DNA from 2 places in the Sphingomonas sp. GW821-FHT10C01 genome. Region 1 is predicted to be linked to the other one. Evidence: predicted binding sites of a transcription regulator. Region 1 holds the regulator's gene; the other holds the start of a gene.

Evidence for each region. Region 1 encodes LexA, which represses DNA repair genes until DNA is damaged. Its sites were predicted from a motif close to GTTCCNCNCTTGTTCT; they were not measured.
Region 2: a site for LexA is predicted at 1,875-1,890, ahead of AC07M1_RS02090 (ImuA family protein). Genes of this name have one in related genera too.

Annotation. Positions count from the first base shown of each region.
Region 1 is NZ_JBWKNK010000002.1:192,441-201,894, reverse strand. Features, by position in the region: gene trpD (anthranilate phosphoribosyltransferase) at 106-1,101, shown strand; gene trpC (indole-3-glycerol phosphate synthase TrpC) at 1,098-1,880, shown strand; gene moaC (cyclic pyranopterin monophosphate synthase MoaC) at 1,877-2,353, shown strand; gene AC07M1_RS12975 (PilZ domain-containing protein) at 2,434-3,381, shown strand; gene AC07M1_RS12970 (molybdopterin molybdotransferase MoeA) at 3,421-4,605, shown strand; gene lexA (transcriptional repressor LexA) at 4,676-5,353, shown strand; gene AC07M1_RS12960 (GFA family protein) at 5,499-5,909, shown strand; gene AC07M1_RS12955 (hypothetical protein) at 5,983-6,663, shown strand; gene AC07M1_RS12950 (ComEC/Rec2 family competence protein) at 6,718-8,721, opposite strand; gene gltX (glutamate--tRNA ligase) at 8,885-9,454, shown strand, end outside.
Region 2 is NZ_JBWKNK010000001.1:394,845-404,298, reverse strand. Features, by position in the region: gene AC07M1_RS02095 (M3 family metallopeptidase) at 1-1,783, opposite strand, end outside; gene AC07M1_RS02090 (ImuA family protein) at 1,924-2,673, shown strand; gene AC07M1_RS02085 (Y-family DNA polymerase) at 2,588-4,303, shown strand; gene AC07M1_RS02080 (error-prone DNA polymerase) at 4,300-7,641, shown strand; gene AC07M1_RS02075 (2'-5' RNA ligase family protein) at 7,657-8,208, shown strand; gene AC07M1_RS02070 (methylated-DNA--[protein]-cysteine S-methyltransferase) at 8,213-8,779, opposite strand; gene AC07M1_RS02065 (fumarylacetoacetate hydrolase family protein) at 8,816-9,454, opposite strand, start outside.

The sequences.
Region 1 (9,454 bases):
CCGGATAATCGTTTTGCAGGCGGAATGCACGGTCCCCAGCTCTGCTTGTCCGCTGCGCAACAGGATTTGCTCGACTTGGCCCTTACCTGCCCCAATAGAGGCCCCGTGACCAGCTTCAGCCTCCTTCCGGACCCCGCCAGCCCGCTCGCGCGCGAGGCTGCCGCTCAGGCGTTCGCCGATATCCTCGACGGCATCGCGCCCGAGCCCGAGATCGAAGCCTTCCTCATCGCGCTCAGCGAGCGTGGCGAGACCAGCATCGAAATCGCCGAAGCGGCGCGCGCGATGCGCCAACGGGTGATCCCGGTCAGCGCCCCCGCCAACGCGATCGACGTCTGTGGCACTGGTGGCGACGGACACCATACGCTCAACGTCTCCACTGCCGTAGCCATTGTGGTCGCCGCAGCGGGTGTGCCGGTCGCCAAGCACGGCAATCGCGCAGCTTCGTCCAAGTCGGGCGCGGCGGATACGCTGGAAGCGCTCGGCCTCGACCTCGATCGCGCCGCGGAAAATGCCGAAGCGCATCTGAACGATCTCGGCATCGCCTTCCTCTTCGCGGCCAAGCATCATCCGGCGATGGGCCGGATCGCCCCGCTCCGCCGCCGGATCGCACGACGGACGATCTTCAACCTGATGGGCCCGCTCGCCAATCCAGCGGGGGTGCAACGCCAGCTGATCGGCATCGCCCGCCCCGACTACGCGCCGATCTATGCCGAGGCGTTGGAGCAGCTGGGCGTCACGGGCGCGGCGATCGTCGCCGGCGAAGAGGGGCTCGACGAGCTCTCTCCCGAAGGCGGCAGTCTTGTCGTCAGCATCGGTGACGTCCACCTGCCTGCCCGGATCACCCCAGCCGATGCCGGACTGCCGTCCCACCCGCTCATCAGCCTGCGCGGTGGCGACGCGCGCGAGAATGCCGCCGCGTTGCGCAAGCTGCTTCAGGGGGAGCCCGGCCCGTATCGCGACGCGGTGCTGCTCAATGCAGCAGCTGCGCTGGTGGTCGCGGGCGAAGCCGCCGATCTGCGCGAAGGCGTGGAGGAAGCCGCCGAAACGATCGACAAGGGGCTTGCCAACGCGCTGCTCGACTGCTGGATCGCGGCGGCATGAACACCCTCGACAAGATTCTCGAAGTGAAGCGCCGCGAAATTGCTGAGCGCAAGGCCGCGACCTCGCTCGCCAACCTGCAGGGCCGCCTGCTCGCCCAGACCCCACCGCGCGGTTTCCGCGCCGCGCTCGATGCCAAAGCGGCAAGCGGCTACGGCCTGATCGCGGAAATCAAGAAAGCTTCTCCGTCCAAGGGATTGATCCGCGCCGATTTCGATCCCCCGGCCCATGCCCGCGCCTATGAAGCCGGCGGCGCGGCGTGCCTGTCGGTGCTGACCGACTCCGAATTCTTCCAGGGGCATGAGGATTATCTCATAGCCGCCCGTGCCGCCTGCGGCCTGCCGGTGATCCGCAAGGATTTCATGATCGACCCCTGGCAGGTCATCGAAGCCCGCAGCATCGGCGCCGACGCGATCCTGATCATCGTCGCCGCGCTCGAGGACGCACAGATGGCGGAGATCGAGGATGCCGCCATCGGCCTGGGCATGGACGTGCTGGTCGAGGTCCACGACGAGGCCGAGCTTGACCGCGCGCTCGCGCTTCGCTCACGGCTGATCGGGGTCAACAACCGAAATCTCAAGGACTTCTCGGTCTCCTTTGACCGTACCTATGAACTTGTCGGCCGCGCACCCGAAGGCTGCACCTTCGTCGCGGAGAGCGGCCTCACCTCGCGCGCCGACCTCGACGCCATGGCGGAGCATGGCGTGCGTTGCTTCCTCATCGGCGAATCGCTGATGCGGCAGGACGATGTCGAGGCGGCGACGCGGGCGCTGGTGGGATGAACGACCTCACCCACCTCGACGAGAGCGGCGCCGCGCGCATGGTCGATGTGGGCACCAAGGCTGAAACGCAGCGCGAGGCGGTCGCCACCGGTCGCATAGCAATGTCGCCGGAGGCCGCCACCGCGATCCGCGACGGTCTGGTCAAGAAGGGCGACGTGCTCTCGGTCGCTCGCGTCGCCGGGATCATGGCGGCAAAGAAGACCAGCGACCTGATCCCGCTCTGCCATCCGCTGGCGTTGACGAAGATCACGCTCGACCTCGTCCCGGACGAGGCCGGCGTCACCGCCACCGCCACCGTCGCGCTCACCGGCCGCACCGGGGTGGAGATGGAAGCCCTGACCGCAGTCTCGGTCGCGCTGCTCACCGTCTACGATATGGCCAAGGCCCTCGATAAGGGAATGGAAATCGGCGGCATCCGCCTCCTTTCCAAGACCGGCGGAAAATCCGGCGACTGGGTAAATCCGGAAGGTTAACCCGTCCTCCACCCTGCTCGCTCAGACATTCTTGAGGCGCGCCTGCGCATCGTCCCCACCTGCAATAGGGTGGGGATCCAATGACACTTCCGGCACGATCGGCGATCTTCTCGCTGTCTGGCGAGCTCGATGCGCCGCCTGGCGCCGTTGAGGACGCGTCGCCCGCCCGCCTGTTGCTGGGCAGCGCGGGCGAGCGGAGCTGCTTCGTCCACCGCCTGACTTCCGCCGGAGCGACACTCACCGTTACGGGTCCCGTAACCAATGGCGACCGCGCGACGATTGAGCTCCCCTTTGGTCTGGTCGCCGACGGCGCGATCGTCGGCCATGACCCCGCCGCCCTCGCCTTCCGTTTCGACGAGCCGCTCGACGTGGTCGGTGCCCTCGCCCGCTGCCTTGCCGCCCTGCCCGCCGAACGCCGCGAGATGCCACGTATCGAGCTGCGCCAGCGGCTGTGTGTCCGGCACGGCGATCAGGTCGACTTCGCCTGGACCCGCAACCTGTCCAACACAGGCGTCGGCGTCGAGACGCGTGCCCTGCTGACGGCGGGCGCCCAGGTCGAACTGACGCTAGACGGGCTGCGCCCCATTCAGGGCGAAGTCCGCTGGGCAGAGCGCGGCCAGGCCGGCATCGCCTTTGCCGAAGAACTGGGCTGGCAGCTGCTGATGCCCTGGTTGCGCAAGGTCGCGAGCCAGCGGCGCGGACCGGTGCCCGTGACGATCCACGATCAGACGCCTTCGGCGCTGGGCGCGGTCAAGGACGCGCTGCGGCTCGACATCGCCACCCATGTCCGCTCTGGCGTCAATTGGTGGAACGCACGGCTCAACAGCCTGAGCAGCACCCTGGCCGAATTCGAGAGCGATACCGAATTTACGCCGCTGTCCTCGCTCTGGCTGTCTCTGCCCGGGATCGGCGGCTGGCCGATCCGGGTGATCGAGTGCCACGGCGCGCGCCACGTCGCCGAGTTCCGTATCGCGCTGCGCCCGCACGAAATGGCACGGCTGACCGAGGCCGCACGCCCAGGACGCTGACCTCTCGACCCCGTCGCGACAGCGCGGTAACCCGCAGAGATGGCCGATCTGCTTCCTGTCGCCGACGCCCAGCAGCGCTTGCTCGCCCTCGCCGTACCGCTGGCCGTGGAAACACTGCCGCTGAGTGAGGTTGCCGGGCGATGGGCCGCGGAGTCGATCATCGCCACCCGCACTCAGCCCGAACAGCCGCTGTCAGCGATGGACGGCTATGCGATCCGCTTCGTCGATTTACCCGGCCCGTGGGATGTAATCGGGGAAAGCGCCGCCGGCCGGCCGTTCGCTGGCACCGTCGCCACGCGACAGGCGGTGCGGATCTTCACGGGCGCCGCATTGCCCGACGGCACCGATACCGTGCTGGTGCAGGAGGAGGCCCGCCGCGAAGCCAGCCGCCTCCATCTCGACGGTGAGGGACCGCGGGTCAGGGGCGGCAACGTGCGCGCAGCCGGACTGGATTTCCAAGCTGGTGACTTGCTGATCGCACCTGGCGAGCGCCTGACCCCCGCCGGCATCGCGCTCGCCGCAATCGCGGGCCATGCCGCACTACTCGTCCGCCGCCGCGTCCGGATCGCCATCGCCGCGACCGGCGACGAGTTGCGCCCGCCAGGCACCCCGCTCACCCCCGGCCAGCTGCCCGAGAGCAACGGAACCATGCTCATCGCGATGCTGGCCGGGCTTCCGGTCGAGATCACCGACCTAGGCATCCTGCCCGATAAGCTCGACGTGCTGACCGCCGCCTTTGCTGGAATCGACGCCGATATCCTTATCACCACTGGCGGCGCATCCGTGGGCGACCATGACCTTGTCCGCCCCGCGCTTCTGGCGGCGGGCGCGGTGCTCGATTTCTGGAAAGTCGCGGTCCGCCCCGGCAAACCGATGATCGCGGGCAGGCTCGGCGACACGGTGGTGCTCGGCCTTCCCGGCAACCCGGTCTCTGCCTTCGTCACAGCGCGGCTCTTTCTCTTCCCGCTGGTCGCGCACCTGTCGGGTGCCGCCGATCCCTCGCCGCCGCTGCGTACCGCCACGCTTGGCGAGCCGCTGCCCGCCAACGGCCCGCGCGCCGATTATCTGCGCGCCGCGCATCGCGGCGGACAGGTGGTGGCCGCCGCGATCCAGGACAGCTCGATGCTCCGCACCTTGGCCCGCGCGGACTGCCTGATCGTCCGCCCGCCGCATGCGCCACCCGCACAATCGGGCGACTCGGTGGAAATCCTGCCTTTCGGCTAACCGGCCGCCTTGACATCATACAAGAACAAGGCGTAAACGTTCCATGTCTGTTCCAGATGGAGAACGTCCGATGCTTACGAAGAAGCAGCATGAGCTGATCTGCTTCATCGCCGACCGCTTGAACGATACCGGCGTCTCGCCTTCGTTCGAGGAGATGAAGGACGCACTCGATCTCAAGTCGAAGTCCGGCGTCCACCGGTTGATCTCGGCGCTCGAGGAACGCGGCTTCCTGCGCCGCCTGCCCAACCGGGCGCGCGCGCTGGAAGTGCTCAAGATGCCCGAACGTGCCGAGGCGAAGAAGGCAACGTCCGCCCCCGCCAAGGACAATGTCGTCACGCTCGCCCGCCCGGCGCCGCAGCCTGCGAACGACGTGATCGAAATCCCGCTCCACGGGCGTATCGCGGCCGGCGTTCCGATCGAAGCGCTCGAAGGCTCGACCATGCTCCCGGTCCCCGCCGCCCTGCTCGGTTCGGGCGAACATTATGCGCTCGAAGTCGCCGGTGACTCGATGGTCGAGGCCGGCATTTTCGACGGCGACTATGCGCTGATCCGCCGCCAGGAAACCGCACGCGACGGCGAGATCGTCGTGGCGCTGATCGAGGACAGCGAGGCGACACTCAAATATTTCCGCAACGAAGGCAGCATGGTCCGGCTCGATCCGGCCAACCGCGCCTATGATGCGCAGCGCTACCGCCCCGATCAGGTGCGGGTGCAGGGCCGGCTCGCCGGGCTGCTGCGGCGCTACTGAACCCAAGGGCGGCTGCGGTCGCCCTTTTCATTGATGGCTGGCCCCGGCGTGCCGGATGTCGTGGCTGTGCGTCATTACCGCAGCGGTAATTGAGCATGCGCTTGCCGCGCCTATCCTGCATAGGCCCACCCAACGACAGGAGAGAATGATGACCACCCTGGAAGGCGGCTGCCATTGCGGCGCGATCCGCTACACCCTCACCGGCGAACCGATGCACCATGCCCTGTGCCACTGCACCGATTGCCGCCGCGCATCGGGCGCGCCGATGGTCGGCTGGGCGATGTTCCAGGAGGATGCGCTGAGCGTGGTCCAGGGTGAGCCACAGGAATATGCCTCGTCCGAACATGGCCGCCGCTATTTCTGCGGCACATGCGGCACCGGCCTGTTCTACCGCAATGCGGAGAACCTCCCCGGCATCGTCGACACCCAGGTCGCGACGCTCGACGATCCCGATGCAATCCCCGCCGGCGTCCATGTCCAGGTCGCCGACCGCATCGGCTGGATGAAGGATGCGCATAATCTGCCGGAATTCCCGCGCTATCCGGGGATGGATTAGCGGAGCGGCAATGCATGTTGCTGGCAAACCTGCGGCCGTTGTGCGCCGGAACTCGGTTCACTAACAATCGGCCATGATCTTTCTTGCCCTGGCCTTGATACAGACCGCCGCCTCGACGCCGCTCCAGAGCGGTCAGGCGGCGGCAACGGCCGGGCAGTCCGCGGTCTCGGATCAGGCGCTCGAAGATCTCGCCATCAAGGAGAATAGACTGTCGCGCAGGCTATATCCCCTGATTTACGATGATCCGTCCATGCGGGCCGAGATCAAGCGTGTCGGCTTTGAGAAGGGGTGTCGCGCCATTGCGGACAGCAATCGGGAGGTCAGCCTCCGATTTGCCCCTATGCTTGTGCCAGCAACAGTCACCGCGATCCGGAAGATCGTGCCCGAGCCTCAGCTGAGCGAAATGCGGTTTCGATCCTTTTTTACCGGACCGATGCATGTCTACACAAGACGCATCGACAACGAGCTTGATCGCACGGCATCTGCGTCCCTGAACACCGCCTACGGCGCCATGCGCGCGGCCTTCCTCAAACGGACGCGTGAGCTTCCCGCAACCGGAAATCCGGCCGAAAACATCGTGATGCCGAAAGCCGATATCGCCGCAGCCGTTTCCCTCAAGGGGGCCTACAACCTCGACAATCCAGCACATCTGGGCATGGCTTGTGCCGAACTCCTGATCCCGGCCCCTTTGCGGCCCACGATCAAAGCTTCGCCTGCTCCCAGCCCGCTTATTGTCCCTCCCCCGCAGCCATAGCGGCAACGGGAGCCGTTATCCCGATTGCGCGCTCAGCGACCGCAGCTTCGCCTTTCAACGCCGCGCCATCACCCGCTCCGCCTCGATCCATGGATGCCGCGCGCCCGCCTTGCGCACCGTCCGCACCTGCGGCCGTTCACCCAGCGTGATCGCCACCCCACCGGTCTTTGCCAGCATCGCCCGATCGAGCTTCAGCCATTTGGGCTCACACCCCGGCGGCAGCCGTCGATCCGAAACCACGATGTCCACCGACCGGCACACCACGATCATCTCGCGCCACGGCACCAGATAGCCGCTCCGCGTCGCCGCGATCCGCCAGCGCCTGCCGCCGCGCTCGACATCGATCAGGCACAGATCCGGACTGCAGCGCGCGTCCCGCTGCTCCGCCAGCGCGGGCAGTTCGGCGTCCACCCCGCCATTCTCCGCCATCATGTCACGCACATAGTCGCCCGCCCGGTCGCGCAGGATCGCGATCTCCCCGCCCGGCATGCGCAGCGCCAGATGCCGCCCGTCGCCCGTCACAAGCAGGTCGGGCATCGGCGTCGCCAGCGCCCACACCGCCCCGGCCACCGCCGGCAACGCCCCGGCCAGCCGCACCCGCGTCTTCCACAGCGCGAACCACAGGCCGCCCGCCACCATCAGCGCATAGGCGCCACCCGGCATCCCGGGCAGCATCGCCAGTGCTCCCGGCGCGCCCGCTGCGGCATGTGCGATCCATAGCAGCAGCGCCAGCGCCTTGCCCGCCAGCCACCAAAACGGCGCTCCCAACCCCGCCACGTCGAAGAACAGAGCCGCCGCCTCCAACGGCATGATGACGAAGGTGGTGAGCGGGATCGCGACAATGTTTGCCAGCGCGCCATAGACGCCCGATTTGTGGAAATGGAACAGCGCGATCGGCGTCAACGCGATCTCGACCACCAAGCCAGTCAGCAGCAGCGACCCCACACTGCGCGCCAGCCGCCACCCCCAGCCCTCCTCACGCCGCTCGAACCAGCCGCGCACACGCTTGCTCTCGTGCAGTGCGACGATCGCGGTGACCGCGGCAAAGCTCATCTGGAAGCTCGGCCCGATCAGCGCCTCGGGCCACAGCAGCAGCACGACCAGCGCCCCGAACGCCACCAGCCGCAGCGTGATCGCCTCGCGCCCCAGCATCATCGCCGCCAGCACCATCAGCGCCGCGATGCACGATCGCACCGTCGGCACTTCAGCCCCGGTCAGCAGTGTATAGCCCACCGCCGCGACACCCGCCGCGCCCGCCGCGATCACCGGCAGCGGCCAACGCAGCGCCAGCGCCGGGCTCAGCGCGAGCAGCCGCAGCACCAGCAGCATCGTCGCACCGACTACCGCCGTGACGTGCAGCCCGCTCACCGACAGCAGATGCGCCAGGCCTGACCGCCGCAACGCCTCGCCATCCTCCTCCGAAATCGCCCCGCGATCGCCCGTCACCAGCGACGCCGCGATCCCGCCCGCGCTGCCCTCGATCTGCGACTGGACATGTGCCGTCAGCCGCGCGCGCAACCCGCTCTTCGCCTCACCCGGCGTCACGATCTCGACCGGCGCAAAGCCTCGCCCGCTCGCCCCCAGCTGGTCGAACCACGCCACCCGCTCGAAATCATAGGCGCCGGGCACGGCGGGCGGCGCCGGCGGCATCAGTCGCGCGCGCAGCTTCACCACCGCGCCGCGCGTCAGCCCGGCGGGCACGTCCTTGCTCTCCAGATTGACGCGCACCATCGGCGGCAACCCCGCCCCCGCATCCGGCGCGATTCGCAGCCGCACCATTGCCCGCGCCGGCAACGGCTCCACCCGTTCCACCTTGCCCTGGAACGCTACGATCGCGGGCCGCGCCAGCACCGGCGCCGTCACGCGCTCAGCCCGCCACCACACCAGCGCACAGCCGATCGCCACCAGCAGCCCGGCCACCGTCACGCATCGCGCGGCGCGTCCGCCACCAGCCAGCGCCAGTCCCGCAGCCGCCACCGCCAGTCCGCCCAGCACCACCGCGCCCCACCGGCTCGCATCGGGCAGCACGAACCATGCGACGATGCCCACGCCCAGCATCACCGGAATCCACAGCACGATCTGTCCGCGCTCGGCCTCCAGCCATCGCTCGATTCGCTCAGCGAAACGCAAGCCGCCCGCTATTTGAAGCAGGCGAAACCCCGTGCTAGGGGCGCTCGCGGCTGAACTGGCCATCGATCACAGTTTCTGGGAGCAAGCGCGCTTGGGCGCAACATCTGAACCCGCCACGGGTACGCAAATCGTCACGCGCTTCGCTCCGTCGCCGACGGGGTTTCTGCACATTGGCGGCGCGCGCACCGCGCTGTTCAACTGGCTGTTCGCGCGCCATCACGGCGGCAAGTTCCTGCTGCGCATCGAGGATACCGACCGCGCCCGCTCCACCGACGCGGCGATCGAGGCGATCCTTGATGGCATGCGCTGGCTCGGCCTCGATTGGGACGGTGACGAGGTCTATCAGTTTGCCCGCGCCGAACGGCACGCCGAAGTCGCGCATGCGATGCTCGAGTCGGGCCATGCTTATCGTTGCTGGATGAGCCAGGAAGAAATCGCGGCCCAGCGCGAGGAAGCCCAGGCGGCGAAGAAGCCCTATCGCATCCGCAGCCCGTGGCGCGACCGCACCGACGGACCGCTCGACCAGCCGCACGTCGTTCGCATCCGCGCCCCGCGTGAGGGCGCGGCGACGATCCGCGACGCGGTTCAGGGCGAAGTGACCGTCCAGAATGCCGAGCTGGACGACATGATCCTGCTGCGCTCGGACGGCACGCCGACCTAT
Region 2 (9,454 bases), on a different contig from region 1:
CGACGATCGCCGACGAGAGATATTCGACCGTGCTGAAGCCCTGGTTGAAGGTGTCCGCCTTCTCGATCTTCGCGACCAGCGCCGCCGGGATCACCTCGCCGGTCTTGTAGTGCTTGGCGAAGCGGCTGAGCACGTCGGGCATGAGCAGCCAATTCTCGTTCACCTGGCTGGGATATTCGACGAAGTCGCGCGGCGTGCCGGCGAGGCCCGGATAATAGACGTTGCCGATCAGGCTGTGCAGCGCATGGCCGAATTCGTGGAACAAAGTCGTCGCGTCGTCGAGGCTGATCAGCGTCGGCTCGCCGCCGCCGCCCTTGGTGAAATTATTGTTGTTCGACGCCAGCACGATCTGGTCGCCCTTGATCCCCGAACGGGTGCGATAGGCGGTGGCCCAGGCGCCCGAGCGCTTTCCGGCGCGCGCGAAATTGTCGAGGTAGAAGACACCGACGGTCTTGCCCAGGCGCGTCACCTCGAACGTGCGAACATCGGGGTGGAAGACGGGAATCGTACCCGTATTTTCCTTGAACTGCAGATCGTAGAGGCGGCCCGCGGCGTAGAACATGGCGTTCACCATGTTGTTGAGCTCGAGATAGGGCTTCACCTCGCTCTCATCGAGGTCGTACTTCGCCTTGCGGACCTTCTCCGAATAATAGCGATAGTCCCAGCCCTCGATCGTGATCTTCGGCCCCTTGCCCGCCGCGGCTTCGGCGTCGGCGAGCGCCTGCATGTCGGCGACCTCCTCGATCGCGCGGGCGCGCGCGGCCGGCCACACCGACATCATCAGCTTCATCGCATTGGCGGGGGTTTCCGCCATCGTGTCGTCCATGCGGTAGTCGGCATGGGTCTTGAAGCCGAGCACCTTGGCGCGCTCCTGGCGCAGCTTCAGGATCGCGGCGATGCTGGCGTTGGTGTCGTTCGCGTCGCCATTGTCGCCGCGGTTGATATAGGCGTTGTAGACCTTCTCGCGCAGGTCGCGGCGCGTCGAGTACATCAGGAACGGCTGCATCGACGAGCGGGTGTTCTTGACCGCCCACTTGCCCGCCTGTCCGCGCGCCTTGGCCTCATCGGCAAGGCTCGCCTTGAAGCTGTCGGAAAGCCCGGCGAGGTCGGCTTCGCTGTCGAGGAAGATCGCGGTCTCCTCATCCGCCAGCACCTTGCGGCTGAAATCGGTGTAGAGCTTGGCCAGCTCGCCGTTGATGCGCTTGACCTCGGCCTTCTGCGCGGCGTCGAGCAGCGCGCCCGAGGTCACGTAACCGCGATAGCTGCGCTCGAGCAGGCGCAGCTGCTGGGGGTTGAGGCCCAGGGTCTGGCGCTTGTCGTACAGCGTCTTCACCCGCGCGAACATCTTGGGGTCGAGGCTCATCTCGGTGAAGAAGGCCGAGAGTTTGGGGCTCCACTCGGCGGCGATCTTCTGCACTTCGGGGCTGGCGAGGTTGCTGGTGTAGACGCCCCAGACCGGGAAGACGCGGGCCAGCGCGCTGGTGTTCTTCTCGGACGCCTCGATCGTGTTGGCAAAGGTGGGCGCGGCGGGATTGTCGCGGATCTTCGCGAATTCGACGCGCGCCTCGGCCATCCCCTTTTCAAAGGCGGGGCCGAACATCGCCGGCGTCACCTTGTCCCACTGGGGAACCCCGTCGAACGGGCCGGGCCATTTGTCGAGCATCGGCGCGGGATTGACCGGGGCGGCTTGGGCCGGAGCGTTCTGGGACATCGAGCTTGCCTGTACGTTGGTGGCGAAGAGCGAGGTGGTGGCGAGCAGGATCGCGCCAGTGACGGGCTTCATGGAATTCCCCTGAATTTAGGTGGGCATGGTGTGATAGCCGGATGATACGCGCCCCGGTGCCGTTGGCAAGCGGTTGACTCTGCCTACCAATGGAACAAAATAGGAACAACTTGTCCCGAGTCGGAGTCTAGAGGCAGATCATGGCCGATCCCGCCGTCATCAGCCAGTTGCGCGAAACCTTGCGCACCATCGAAGGGAGCGGCTTCCGCCGCCGCCCGGTGCTGCCGTTCGGGCTTGATCGGCTTGACGCGCGGCTCGCCGATGGCGGCCTGCGGCTCGATGCGCTGCACGAGGTGGCGGCGGCGACCCCCGACCCCGGGGACGATGCCGCCGCCACCCTGTTCACCGCCGGCATTGCCGCGCGCGCCTGGGGGCCGGTGCTGTGGGTGGTGCGGCGGCGCGACCTGTTCGCGCCGGGCCTCTATCAGGCCGGGCTGGCGCCCAAGCGCGTCCTCTATGCCGAGGCGGCGGACGACGACGAACTGCTCGCGATCATGGAGGAAGGGCTGCGGCATCGCGGGCTTGGCGCGGTGGTGGGCGAGGCGCGGCGCGTGGGCATGCCCGCGACGCGGCGGCTCCAGCTCGCGGCGGAGGGCGGGCGCACCATCGCGCTGCTGATGAAGCGGCACCCCCGCCAGGCCGGCGATCCGCTGGGTGCACCGTCGGCGGCGGTGACCCGCTGGCGGGTGGCATGTGCCCCGTCGGCGCCGCTGCCGGTGGAGGGCGTGGGCCGGGCGCGCTGGCAGCTCGCCCTTGCGCGGCAAAAAGGGGGCGATCCTTTCGATATTCTAGTGGAGGCATGCGATGAAACGGGTCGCTGCGCTCTACCTGCCCCAATGGCCGATCGAGCGGTTGTGGCGGGGAGAGGCGCATCCCGGCGCGCGGCCTGAAGTCGCGCCCGCTCCTCCTGCGGCACCCGCGGGCCGCCAGCCCGCGCGACATCAGGGCCATTGGCGGCCCGGCGCGCGCTGGGCCGGAGATGAGCGTACGGCGATGCCCGCGCTCGCTTGCCTTGAGGGCCGGGCACCGCGCCTGACCTCGATCCGCAACGGCAGCCGGATCGAAATCGCCGCCGCGTGCCCGCTGGCGCTGGCGCTGGGTCTGCGGCCCGGAATGGCGGTAACGCAGGCGCGCGCGCAGGTGCGCGGACTCGACATCCGCCCCGCCGACCCCGAGGGCGATCTTGCCGCGCTGCACCGCCTCGCCATTCTCGCCGCGCGACGCTGGTCGCCGCTGACGGCATTGTCGGGCACCGACGGACTGGTCCTCGACATCACCGGCACCGCGCATCTGTTCGGCGGCGAAGAGAGGATGGCGCACCGCGTCGTCCGCCTCCTCGCCCGCGCCGGCTTCACAGTCCACTTCGCGATCGCCGATACGGTGGGTGCGGCATGGGCATTGGTACGCCATGCCGGTGCATGCGTGACGATTTGTCCACCGAACGAGCAGGCGTCGGCGCTCGCCAACCTGCCCACCACCGCGTTACGGATCGATACGGCGGCGATCGAGCTGCTCAAGCGCTTGGGCGTCGATGACATCGGTCAGCTGTTGGCGATGCCGCGCGGTCCCCTGGTTCGCCGCTTCGGCGCGGTAAGCGCCTTACGGCTCGATCAGGCACTGGGCGCCATGCCCGAGCCGCTCGATCCGGTGATCCCGCCGGAGACGGTTGTCGTCCGCCAGCGCTTTGCCGAGCCGATCGCGACGGCCGAGGCGATCGAGCATTGGCTGGGCGAGCTGGTCCCGGTCCTCACAACCGCGCTCGAACGCGAGGGGCTGGGCGTTCGGGCGCTGGAATGCATCGCCGACCGGGTCGATGGCGTTCCCCAGTGCATCCGCATCGGCCTTGCCCGGCCAAGTCGCGATCCCGCGCACCTGCTCCGCCTGCTCAAGCGCCGGATCGAGGATGTCGAACCGGGATATGGCATCGACGCGATCGCCCTCCATGTCCGCCGCGCCGCGCCGCTGGGGCCCGAACCCGTGACCGAACGGCTCGACGAAGATGCGGCACCCGACATCGCCACGCTAGTCGATACGCTGGCAACGCGGATCGGCCTCAGGCGCATGTGGCGGATGCGCGCCGTGGAAAGCGACGTGCCCGAGCGCACGGCGGCGCCGATGGCGGTGCTCGACCCACCCAAGCGCGGTGGCTCGCGGCCCAGGATCGACGATGTCGGCCAACTCGACCGCAGTCCCGCGCTTCACCCCTGGCACCCCGAATGGCCCAAGCCCGCCCGGCTGCTCCACCGGCCCGAACGGCTCGACCATGTCATCGCCGAGCTACCCGATCATGCACCACGCCGCTTCACCTGGCGTGGTCAGATGCACCAGGTGATCTGCGCCGACGGGCCCGAGCGCATTCATGGCGAATGGTGGAGGCACAGCGCCGAAGCCGAACAAGTCCGCGATTACTTCCGTGTCGAGGACGAGGCCGGTCACCGCTACTGGCTGTTCCGCCGCGGCGATGGCGAGCGGACCGCGACCGGCGACTTGAGCTGGTATCTCCATGGGGTGTTCGGATGAGTTACGCCGAACTCCAGGTCACGACCCATTATTCATTCCTGCGCGGCGCCTCTTCGCCCGAGGATCTGTTCCGGCAGGCGGCACTGCTGGGCCTGCCCGCGCTCGGCATCGTCGACCGCAATTCGGTTGGCGGCGTCGTGCGCGCGCTGGTCGCGACCGAGCAGCTTGCGGCGCTCAGCGTCCCGATCCGGATGATCGCGGGGTGCCGGCTCGACCTGACCGACGGCAGCGCTGTGCTGGTCTGGCCCGAGGATCGTGCCGCCTGGTCACGGCTCACCAGCCTGCTCACGCGGGGCAAGGCGCGTGCCGATGCGCAGCGGGGCGAGAAGGGGCAATGTTTCCTGCATTGGGAAGATATCGTCGAAGCGGCGGAGGGACTGGTCGGTGCGCTGGTACCCGGCATCGCCGATCCGGGCGACCCGCAGGCGCTGCGCTGGATGGCGGATGTATTCGGGGATCGCGGCCATGTCTGCCTCACCCAGCATCGCCGACCGGGCGACGCGGCGCGACTGCACCAGCTCGATACCGCGGCCCGGCGCTTTGGGCTGACCCCGCTCGCGACCGGCGACGTGCTCTATGCGACGCCCGACCGGCGCCTGTTGCAGGACGTGGTCACCGCGATCCGCGAGAAGTGCACGATCGACGAACTCGGCTTTCGTCGTGAGCGCAGCGCCGACCGGCATCTCAAGTCGCCGCAGGACATGGCACGGCGTTTCCGCGAGCATCCCGAGGCACTGCGCGCATCGCTCGCGATCGCCGAGCGATGCACCTTCTCGCTGCGCGATCTTCAGCACCAATACCCCGAGGAATATGTCATTCCCGGCCGCACCGCGCAGGAAGCGCTGAGCACGCTCGCCTGGAACGGTCTGAGACAGCGGTTCGGCGGCACCCCGTCCGAAGCGCATCAGAAGCTGTTGAGGCACGAACTCGGGCTGGTCGAGCAGATGGGCTACGCGCCCTATTTCCTCACGGTCAATTCGATCGTGCAGTTTGCACTCAGCCAGCAGATCCTGTGCCAGGGACGTGGCAGCGCGGCCAATTCGGTGATCTGCTTCGCGCTCGGCGTCACCTCGATCGACCCGATCGAGCATCAGTTGCTGTTCGAGCGCTTCATCTCGACCGAACGCAAGGAGCCGCCCGACATCGATGTCGATTTCGAGCATGAGCGGCGCGAGGAGGTGATCCAGTGGATTTATGAGAGCTATGGTCACGACCATGCCGCGCTGACCGCGGTGGTCAGCCGGTTCCGGTCGCGCGGCGCTCTGCGCGAAGTCGGCAAGGTGATGGGCCTGCCCGAGGACCTGACCGCCGCGCTCTCAAGCCAGGTGTGGGGCTGGTCCAACGATGTCGACGACAAGCATGCCGACGCGCTCAACCTCGACCGCAACGACCCGCGCCTCGCTTTGACGCTTAAGCTGGCGCGCCAGCTGATCGGCACGCCGCGCCATTTGTCGCAGCACCCCGGCGGCTTCGTGCTGACCCGCGACAAACTCCACGACCTGATCCCGGTCGAGCCCGCCGCAATGGTCGACCGCCGCGTGGTCGAATGGGAGAAGCTCGACATCGAGGAACTAGGTTTCATGAAGGTCGATATCCTCGGCCTCGGCATGCTCGGTTGCATGCGGCGTACGTTCGACCTGCTCGCACAACACAAGGGAATCCATCTCACCCTCGCCGCGCCGCTGATGCAGAAGGACGACGGCCCCACTTTCGAAATGATCCGGCAGGCGGACACGCTGGGCGTGTTCCAGATCGAAAGCCGCGCGCAGATGTCGATGTTGCCGCGGATGAAGCCGGTCAATTTCTACGACATCGCGATCCAGGTCGCGATCGTCCGGCCCGGCCCAATCCAGGGCAACATGGTCCACCCCTATCTCAAGCGCCGGCAGAACCCCGATCTGGTCGACTATCCAACACCGAAGCTGAAGGCCGTGCTGAAAAAGACACTGGGCGTGCCGCTGTTCCAGGAACAGGCGATGCAGGTCGCGATCGTCGGCGCCGACTTCACCCCGACCGAAGCCGACCGCCTGCGCCGGGCAATGGCGACCTTCAAGTCGAGTGGTGACATCGGCGAATTCGGACCCAAGCTGATCGCCGGGATGCGCAAGAACGGCATCAGCCAGGAATTCGCCGAGCGGATGGTCGAGCAAATCAAGGGGTTCAGCAACTACGGTTTCCCTGAGAGCCATGCCGCCAGCTTCGCCAAGATCGCCTACGCTTCGTCCTGGATGAAATGCCATCATCCGGATGTGTTCTGCACCGCATTGCTCAACGCGCAGCCGATGGGTTTCTACGCGCCGGCACAGCTGATCCGTGACGCCCGCAATCATGGAGTCGAAGCGCGACCAGTATGCATCGTCGACAGCGACTGGGACACGCGCATCGTGCCAGAGGGGCCGAACATGCGCGAGCGGGATGCGCGCTTCTGCGGTACAGCCGAAGACTGGGCGGGGATGCAGCCGATCCGCCTGGGCATGCGGATCGTGCAGGGATTGTCGCAGGACGACGTCGCGGAAATCCTGAAAGCGCGGAGGCAGTCGCCTTTTACTTCAATCGAGGATGTCTGGCGCCGTTCGGGCGTGAAGCCCACCGCGCTGGAAAAGCTAGCGCGCGGCGACGCGTTCCAGGCGCTAGGCCTCAACCGGCGGCAGGCGCTGTGGGCGATCAAGGGACTGGGTCACAAGCCGCTCGACCTGTTCACCGCCGCCGATGCGCGCGAGGGGCAGACGGTTGCCGAAAGCGCCGAGCCGCACGTAGCGCTGGTGCCGCTCACTGCGGGGCGCGAGGTGGTGGAGGATTATCGCGCCACTCAGCTCTCGCTGCGCGCCCATCCACTGTCCTTTCTGCGCGATCGCCTTGCCGCACGGGGAATCACAAAGAGCGCGGACTTGATCCGCATGAAAGACGGTGCGCGCGTCGAGGTCGCCGGGCTGATCCTGGTGCGTCAGCGCCCCGGCACCGCCAGCGGGATCGTGTTCGTGACACTGGAGGACGAGACCGGCATCGCCAATGTTGTGCTGTGGGGCAACCGGTTCGAAGCCAACCGGCGCACGGTGATGTCGGCGACGATGCTCTCGATCCGTGGCCGCGTGCAACGCGAGGGGATTGTCATCCACGTCATCGCCGACACGATCACCGACCTGACCGGCATGCTGCGGGAGGTCGGCGACCTCGACCTGCCGCATGCCGCCATGCCCGGCGACGGCGCGACGCATGGCGGTACGATCGACCCACGAGACCGGCTGCTGCCGTGTCAACGCCCCGCCGACAGCTGGCCGCCGCGGCGCAGCCTCAAAGCGCCGGATCTGATTCCGGTGAAGTCGCGGGATTTCCACTAGGAGTAACAAACAATGATGATCCCCAGTGTTCAGGGCTTCCTGTCCCATCAGTCACGGCAGAATGATGATCAACTGCTCTATCTGATGCTGAAACCCACCCCGGAGCAGGCCGCGGCGATGGACCGCTTGCGAGCCCAATATGATCTCTCTCGCAGCTATGCCGTCGAGCGTTTCCACATCACGTTACTGCCATTCGGGGATATCCGAATGCGCTCACAAGACGATCTCATGTGCATATGTCATGCGATGGCATCGCTGCAGGCAGAGCCCTTCGATGTGACGCTCAACCGGATCAGCGGCAATGTACTCGTCGGCAACAGGATGCGAGCGCTACGCGACTTCCAGCGCGCGTTGCTGGCCCCGCTGAATGCCTTCGGGATCGACATCGACTATACATTCGAGCCGCATGCGTCGCTTACCTATCAATCCTGGAAACGGCGCAACATCCCCGTGCCTCCGATCAGCTGGCGCGCCGAGCAGTTCCTACTGATCGAAAGCGGCAACGGACGGCATGTTGAGCATGGCCGCTGGCCACTAATCGCGCGGCAGGGGGTGTTCGACTTCTGATCGCCTAGAAGCCCAGCCCCAGCTGAGGCATATCGCGGATGACGACGCCGTCCCTGACCTCAACCCCCTCGAGTCCGAGCATGCGCGCCTTGGACAGGGCGCCGCCCGGTGCCGAGAAGCCGCCAATCTTACCATTCGCGGCGGTCACGCGGTGACAGGGGATGATCAGCGGCACCGGGTTGGACGCCATCGCCTGTCCGACATCACGGGCGAATTCCGGACCCACCTCCAATGCCTTGGCGATCGTGCCATAAGTCGCCGTCTCGCCCCAGCCGAGCTGGCGCACGAGCCCATAGACGCGTTCGAAGAACGGCTCTTGCGCTCCTAGAGCGACGGGCACGCGCGCAAAGTCGACACGCTCCCCGGCAAAATAGCGCCGCGCGTCGCCGATCACGGCCTGCACGGATGCAGGGGGCACCGCCGCCTCCGCACTCGGCAAGCGCCGCAGCAACGACCGTTCCACCTCCCGCGCGGTGTCCGCCGGCAGCCGGAAGCTGTGGATGCCCTTCGCATTCCAGCCGATCGCGGCGAAGCCCGCCACGGTTTCGAACACGGTATAGCCGTCGGTCATGCCGTTGAGATCGGAACGCGGCCCGTCGTTCGCAACCTATCCCCCGACAGTCTGCTCGATCACCCCGAAGATCGGGTGGTGCCTGTCGTCTTCGGCCCAGATGCGGACCGTATCGCCGGCCTTGAGGAACGGGGTCACCGGCGCACCGCCGTTGATCGTCTCGACGGTGCGGACTTCGGCAAGGCACGAATAGCCGACGCCGCCTTCGGCGATGGGCTTGCCCGGGCCGCCATCGGCATCGCGATTGGAGACCGTGCCCGATCCGATGATCGTACCCGCGCCGAGCGCCCGCGTTTTGGCGGCGTGCGCGACCAGCGTGCCGAAGTCGAAGGTCATGTCCTCACCCGCTTCGGCGCGGCCGAAAGGCTTGCCGTTGAGATCGACCATCAGCTTGCGATGGAGCTTGCCGTCGCGCCACCAATCGCCGAGCATATCGGGGGTCACGAACACCGGCGAGAAGGCACTGGCCGGCTTGGACTGGAAGAAACCGAAGCCCTTGGCGAGCTCACCCGGGATCAGGTTGCGCAGGGACACGTCGTTGGTGAGGCCGACCAGCCGGATCGCGGCGAGCGCATCCTCACGGCTGGCGCCCTGCGGCACGTCGGCGGTGACGACCACTACTTCCGCCTCGAGGTCGCAGCCCCAGCTCTCATCTGCGAGCGGGATCGGGTCGCG